2 regions of the Escherichia sp. TC-EC600-tetX4 genome follow, and region 1 is predicted to be linked to the other one. Evidence: predicted binding sites of a transcription regulator. Region 1 holds the regulator's gene; the other holds the start of a gene.

What was found. Region 1 encodes LexA, which represses DNA repair genes until DNA is damaged. Its sites were predicted from a motif close to TNCTGTATGTACATACAGNA; they were not measured.
Region 2: sbmC (DNA gyrase inhibitor SbmC) is a predicted target of LexA. The motif match lies at 1,342-1,361, and genes of this name have one in related genera.

The regions. Positions count from the first base shown of each region.
Region 1 is NZ_CP079924.1:4,223,691-4,227,115, forward strand. It holds gene dinF (MATE family efflux transporter DinF) at 1-1,097, opposite strand, end outside; gene lexA (transcriptional repressor LexA) at 1,170-1,778, opposite strand; gene dgkA (diacylglycerol kinase) at 1,888-2,256, opposite strand; gene plsB (glycerol-3-phosphate 1-O-acyltransferase PlsB) at 2,427-3,425, shown strand, end outside.
Region 2 is NZ_CP079924.1:1,797,282-1,800,706, forward strand. It holds gene dacD (serine-type D-Ala-D-Ala carboxypeptidase DacD) at 91-1,257, shown strand; gene sbmC (DNA gyrase inhibitor SbmC) at 1,376-1,849, shown strand; gene KXD89_RS08535 (FUSC family protein) at 2,047-3,105, shown strand; gene KXD89_RS08540 (DUF496 family protein) at 3,277-3,425, shown strand, end outside.

The sequences.
Region 1 (3,425 bases):
CAGACGCCAACCACCGGCAAAATCACCTGCCAGATAAGATAGCGGTCAGCCAGCTGCTGAATCTGGGTTAACGACGTCAGTAACGCAATGATGTGTTCCCCAGCCAGCAAATAAACCACCGAAAACAGTAACGCTACGATCCCCGACTGGCGGCACGCTGCCCGCCAGACATCCAGCAACTGGCTACCGTCGCGCGCACCGTATGCCTGACCGGAGTGCGCTTCAACCGCGTAGGCAAAACCATCCAGCGCATAGGCGGTAAAGGTGAGTAGCGTCATCAGAACCGCGTTAACAGCGATAATGTCACTCCCCAGTCGCGCGCCAAGTACGGTGATCGCGCCGAAACAGAGTTGCAACAACAGCGAACGCAGCATGATATCGCGGTTAAGCGCCAGCAAGCGACGGAAGTTTCCTCGCCAGGCAGTTTTCAGCATTTCGCCGGAAATTCCGCGTAGTTTGAGGATTTTACGCACCATTAGCAGACCAATCAGCAATGTTGCATATTCCGCAATAACCGTCGCCAGCGCCGCGCCCTGCACGTTCATATGCAGCCCCATCACCAGCCAGACATCCAGCACAATGTTGAGGATATTGCCGACCACTAACAAAATTACTGGCGCACGGGCATATTGCACGCCGAGTAACCAACCGAGTAATACCAGATTCGCCAGCGACGCCGGTGCGCTTAACCAGCGGATTTCAAGAAAGCGCCGCGCCTGTTCCAGGACTGCCTCACTACCGCCAACAATATGCAGCGCCAGATCGATAATCGGCGTACGCAGCAGCGCAATTAACGCCCCAGCCCCCAACGCCAACAGCAACGGTTGCACCAGCGTACGGGCTAATGCCTGAGGATTTTTGGCACCATAAGCCTGCGCAGTCAGCCCGGTGGTGCTCATGCGTAAAAACAGCAACAGCATAAAGAGAAAGCTGGTCGCCGTTGCACCAACCGCCACGCCGCCCAAATAAACCGGGCTATCAAGATGACCAATTACCGCCGTATCGACCAGTCCCAGCAACGGAACGGTGATATTGGAGAAAATCATGGGTAAGGCGAGATGCCAGAGTGCTTTATCAGATGAAGTGAGGAATGCCATGCAGACAAGCCTGATGAAGAGAGATGAAAAACAAACCGCGACGCCAGGCGGCATCGCGGTCTCAGAGATATGTTACAGCCAGTCGCCGTTGCGAATAACCCCAACCGCCAGCCCTTCAATGGTGAAGCTCTGCTGACGAAGGTCAACGACAATTGGTTTAAACTCGCTATTTTCTGGCAACAGTTCGACTTTATTGCCCTGTTTTTTCAGGCGCTTAACGGTAACTTCGTCATCAATACGTGCGACAACGACCTGACCGTTACGTACATCCTGAGTTTTATGCACTGCCAGCAAGTCACCATCCATAATGCCGATATCTTTCATCGACATCCCGCTGACGCGCAGCAGGAAATCAGCATTCGGCTTGAATAAGGAAGGATCGACCTGATAATGACCTTCAATATGCTGTTGCGCCAGAAGTGGTTCACCGGCAGCCACACGACCTACCAGCGGCAACCCTTCTTCCTCTTCCTGCAACAGACGAATCCCGCGTGATGCGCCGGAAACAATTTCAATAACGCCTTTGCGTGCCAGCGCCTTCAGATGTTCTTCAGCCGCGTTTGGGGAACGGAACCCCAAACGCTGCGCGATTTCCGCACGCGTCGGCGGCATACCTGTCTGGCTGATGTGATCACGGATGAGATCAAACACCTCTTGTTGCCTGGCCGTTAACGCTTTCATTCCGCCCCCTGGGTGTATATACAGTTATGCTGTGAGTATATACAGCAAAAGGCGATTTTGGAACCATAAACTGCACAATAAACCAGAGATTTATCGAATTCTGGAAGGGTTATCCAAAATGCGACCATAACAGAATGCACCAGGTAATCACGGCGACGATAATGGCAATCAGCACCGCAGCGGATCCCATATCTTTTGCGCGTCCGGAAAGCTCATGGTATTCAGAGCCAATTCGGTCAACCACTGCTTCGATGGCGCTATTGAGGATTTCCACAATCATCACCAGCATCACGGAGCTGATAAGCAGCACGCGGGTAATCGCGTCCACATCCAGCCAGCAGGCGATGACCACCGCCAACAATACCGCTACGCCTTCCTGACGGAATGCCGCTTCGTTGATCCATGCAGCGCGTAAACCTTTCCAGGAATAGCCAGCAGCTTTGATAATTCGGGTGAATCCAGTGGTATTATTGGCCATTGAAAGAACCTTTTTACATTATGAGCGTCAATATCAGTGTACCGTTAAATCCGATGATTCGGGTTTGCGTAGCGCCGCGCGAAACATGAGCGGATACCACAGAATTTCCCATGACTTTCTGCTATCCTTGCCGCGCATTTGCATTATTAACCAGAGGCTTTACATCGTTTATGTCCGGCTGGCCACGAATTTACTACAAATTACTGAATTTACCATTAAGCATCCTGGTAAAAAGCAAGTCTATTCCGGCAGATCCTGCCCCGGAACTGGGGCTGGATACCTCTCGTCCAATTATGTACGTTTTACCGTACAACTCGAAAGCAGATTTGCTGACGTTGCGCGCCCAGTGTCTGGCACATGACTTGCCTGACCCGTTAGAGCCGCTGGAAATCGACGGCACGCTACTGCCGCGCTATGTGTTCATTCACGGCGGGCCGCGTGTGTTCACCTATTACACGCCGAAAGAAGAGTCTATTAAGCTGTTCCACGACTATCTCGATTTGCACCGTAGCAACCCAAATCTGGATGTGCAGATGGTGCCAGTGTCGGTGATGTTTGGTCGCGCGCCGGGGCGTGAAAAAGGCGAAGTGAACCCGCCGCTGCGTATGCTTAACGGCGTACAGAAATTTTTCGCTGTACTGTGGCTCGGTCGCGACAGTTTTGTGCGTTTCTCGCCGTCAGTTTCGCTGCGCCGTATGGCGGATGAACACGGCACGGATAAAACTATCGCTCAGAAACTGGCGCGCGTGGCGCGTATGCACTTTGCCCGTCAACGTCTGGCTGCCGTAGGCCCACGTTTGCCTGCTCGTCAGGATCTGTTTAATAAGCTGCTCGCCTCCCGCGCCATTGCCAAAGCGGTAGAAGATGAAGCGCGCAGCAAAAAAATCTCCCATGAAAAAGCGCAGCAGAACGCGATTGCACTGATGGAAGAGATTGCGGCGAATTTCTCTTACGAGATGATTCGCCTGACTGACCGTATTCTGGGCTTCACCTGGAACCGACTTTACCAGGGCATCAACGTCCATAACGCTGAGCGCGTTCGCCAGCTGGCCCACGACGGTCATGAGCTGGTATATGTGCCTTGCCACCGCAGTCACATGGACTACCTGCTGCTTTCTTACGTGCTGTATCACCAGGGGCTGGTGCCGCCGCATATCGCCGCCGGGATC
Region 2 (3,425 bases), 2.2 Mb from region 1:
GGTAGTCACATTTTCTTGCACTTTATTCCAGCCAGTTCATAAGTATTTCCGTAAAAAGAACAGCTATTTGAAACTCCTGAGGGTTTGCTGTTGAAACGCCGTCTTATTATTGCTGCTTCTTTGTTCGTTTTTAACTTATCGTCTGGTTTTGCGGCGGAAAACATTCCTTTTTCACCTCAGCCTCCAGAGATTCATGCCGGGTCCTGGGTATTGATGGATTACACCACCGGTCAGATCCTCACCGCGGGTAATGAGCATCAACAGCGCAATCCCGCCAGCCTGACAAAGCTGATGACGGGTTATGTCGTGGATCGCGCTATCGATAGTCATCGCATTACGCCAGACGATATTGTCACCGTGGGGCGCGATGCGTGGGCGAAAGATAATCCGGTGTTTGTCGGTTCTTCACTGATGTTTTTGAAAGAGGGCGATCGCGTATCGGTACGTGATTTAAGCCGTGGTTTAATTGTGGATTCCGGAAATGACGCTTGTGTTGCTCTGGCTGACTATATTGCCGGTGGGCAACGGCAGTTTGTTGAAATGATGAACAACTATGCCGAGAAGCTGCATCTCAAGGATACGCATTTTGAAACAGTGCATGGTCTGGATGCACCTGGCCAGCATAGCTCGGCTTATGATTTAGCTGTGCTTTCTCGTGCTATCATCCACGGCGAGCCCGAGTTTTATCATATGTACAGTGAGAAAAGTCTCACCTGGAACGGTATCACCCAGCAAAACCGTAACGGGTTGTTGTGGGATAAAACCATGAATGTTGACGGCCTGAAAACGGGTCATACTTCTGGTGCCGGGTTTAATCTCATTGCTTCGGCTGTAGATGGGCAGCGTCGTCTCATTGCAGTGGTAATGGGGGCTGACAGTGCAAAAGGTCGTGAGGAAGAGGCAAGAAAATTACTGCGTTGGGGGCAACAAAACTTTACTACGGTGCAAATTTTGCACCGTGGGAAAAAGGTCGGAACGGAACGCATCTGGTATGGCGATAAAGAAAATATCGACCTGGGAACGGAACAAGAGTTCTGGATGGTGCTACCGAAAGCCGAAATTCCACATATCAAAGCCAAATATACCCTTGATGGTAAAGAACTCACCGCGCCAATTAGCGCCCATCAGCGGGTAGGGGAAATTGAACTTTACGACCGTGATAAACAGGTGGCGCACTGGCCGCTGGTTACTCTGGAATCTGTCGGGGAAGGCAGCATGTTTTCTCGCCTGAGTGATTATTTCCACCATAAGGCCTGACCTTTCTTTTGCAGCAGACTGGCAGGAGTGCGAGTCTGCTCGCATAATCAACACTCATTCCTTGTGGTTTTAATTTTGCAACTATACTGTATATAAAAACAGTATCAATGGAGGCGTCATGAACTACGAGATTAAGCAGGAAGAGAAACGTACCGTTGCAGGTTTCCATCTCGTTGGCCCGTGGGAACAGACGGTAAAGAAAGGCTTTGAGCAGTTGATGATGTGGGTAGATAGCAAAAATATTGTGCCGAAGGAGTGGGTTGCTGTCTATTACGACAATCCAGATGAAACACCCGCCGAAAAATTACGCTGCGACACCGTCGTGACGGTGCCGGGTTACTTTACGCTTCCCGAAAACAGTGAGGGCGTCATTCTGACAGAAATTACAGGTGGTCAGTATGCGGTGGCGGTAGCTCGTGTAGTCGGTGATGATTTTGCTAAACCCTGGTATCAGTTCTTTAATAGTCTCTTGCAGGACAGTGCTTATGAAATGTTACCAAAGCCCTGCTTCGAGGTTTATTTGAACAATGGCGCGGAAGATGGGTACTGGGATATCGAAATGTATGTTGCGGTGCAGCCAAAACATCACTAATTCATCTCAGGGCGGTGTGTTAACGCGATGACCACTCTTTTTTTTGAAAGCGAAAAGAGTAAGATGCGCCTTTCAATTTTTTCGCTCCTGCCGGGAAATTACACTGTTCCCGGTTTGTCCGTCGGATAATTCAGAGGCGCGCCTTCTGGCCGACAGATGAGTTATGAGCGCTTTTAATCTCATTACGGAGTTTCTGCGTGCGTGCCGATAAGTCATTAAGCCCGTTTGAAATCCGGGTATACCGCCATTACCGCATTGTGCATGGTACTCGGGTCGCGCTGGCATTCCTGCTCACTTTTCTCATTATCCGCCTGTTTACTATCCCGGAAAGCACCTGGCCGCTGGTCACCATGGTGGTGATTATGGGGCCAATCTCGTTCTGGGGTAACGTTGTCCCTCGCGCCTTTGAGCGTATTGGCGGTACGGTGTTGGGTTCGATTTTAGGTCTTATCGCTCTGCAACTGGAGTTAATCTCGTTACCGCTGATGTTAGTCTGGTGCGCGGCGGCCATGTTCCTTTGCGGTTGGCTGGCGCTGGGCAAGAAACCGTATCAAGGTTTATTGATTGGGGTGACGCTGGCAATTGTTGTGGGTTCCCCGACAGGTGAAATTGATACGGCGTTATGGCGAAGCGGCGATGTGATCCTCGGCTCTTTACTGGCAATGTTGTTTACCGGTATCTGGCCACAACGGGCGTTCATCCACTGGCGCATTCAACTGGCGAAAAGTCTGACCGAGTATAATCGGGTCTATCAATCTGCATTCTCACCGAACTTACTCGAACGCCCACGTCTGGAAAGCCATCTACAAAAACTCCTGACCGATGCCGTGAAAATGCGTGGACTGATTGCGCCCGCCAGCAAAGAAACCCGTATTCCAAAATCGATATATGAAGGTATCCAGACCATTAACCGCAATCTGGTTTGTATGCTGGAGTTGCAAATCAATGCATACTGGGCCACGCGCCCCAGCCATTTCGTGTTATTGAACGCGCAAAAACTTCGTGATACCCAGCACATGATGCAGCAAATACTGCTGAGCCTTGTTCATGCGCTGTACGAAGGTAATCCGCAGCCGGTTTTTGCCAATACGGAAAAATTGAACGATGCTGTGGAAGAGCTGCGTCAGTTGCTCAATAACCACCATGACCTGAAGGTTGTGGAAACACCAATCTATGGTTATGTGTGGCTGAACATGGAAACGGCGCATCAGCTTGAGTTGCTATCGAATCTGATTTGCCGGGCCTTGCGCAAATAATTCCTGAACTTCAGAATCATCTTGCTGCTGCTTCGATTCAGCAAGGATAAAGGGTATGATAGTGAAAAGGGATAAAAGCATTGTCATCTGCGGCAGCTATGAGTAATGTTGGCCCTAACGAATAGCGGTTGCTTAAACGAATCCGACTCTCACATTATCAGGGGTATAAAAATGGAAACTACCAAGCCTTCATTCCAGGACGTACTGGAATTTGTTCGTCTGTTCCGTCGTAAGAACAAACTGCAACGTGAAATTCAGGACGTTGAGAAAAAGATCCGTGACAACCAGAAGCGCGTCCTGCTGCTGGACAACCTGAGCGA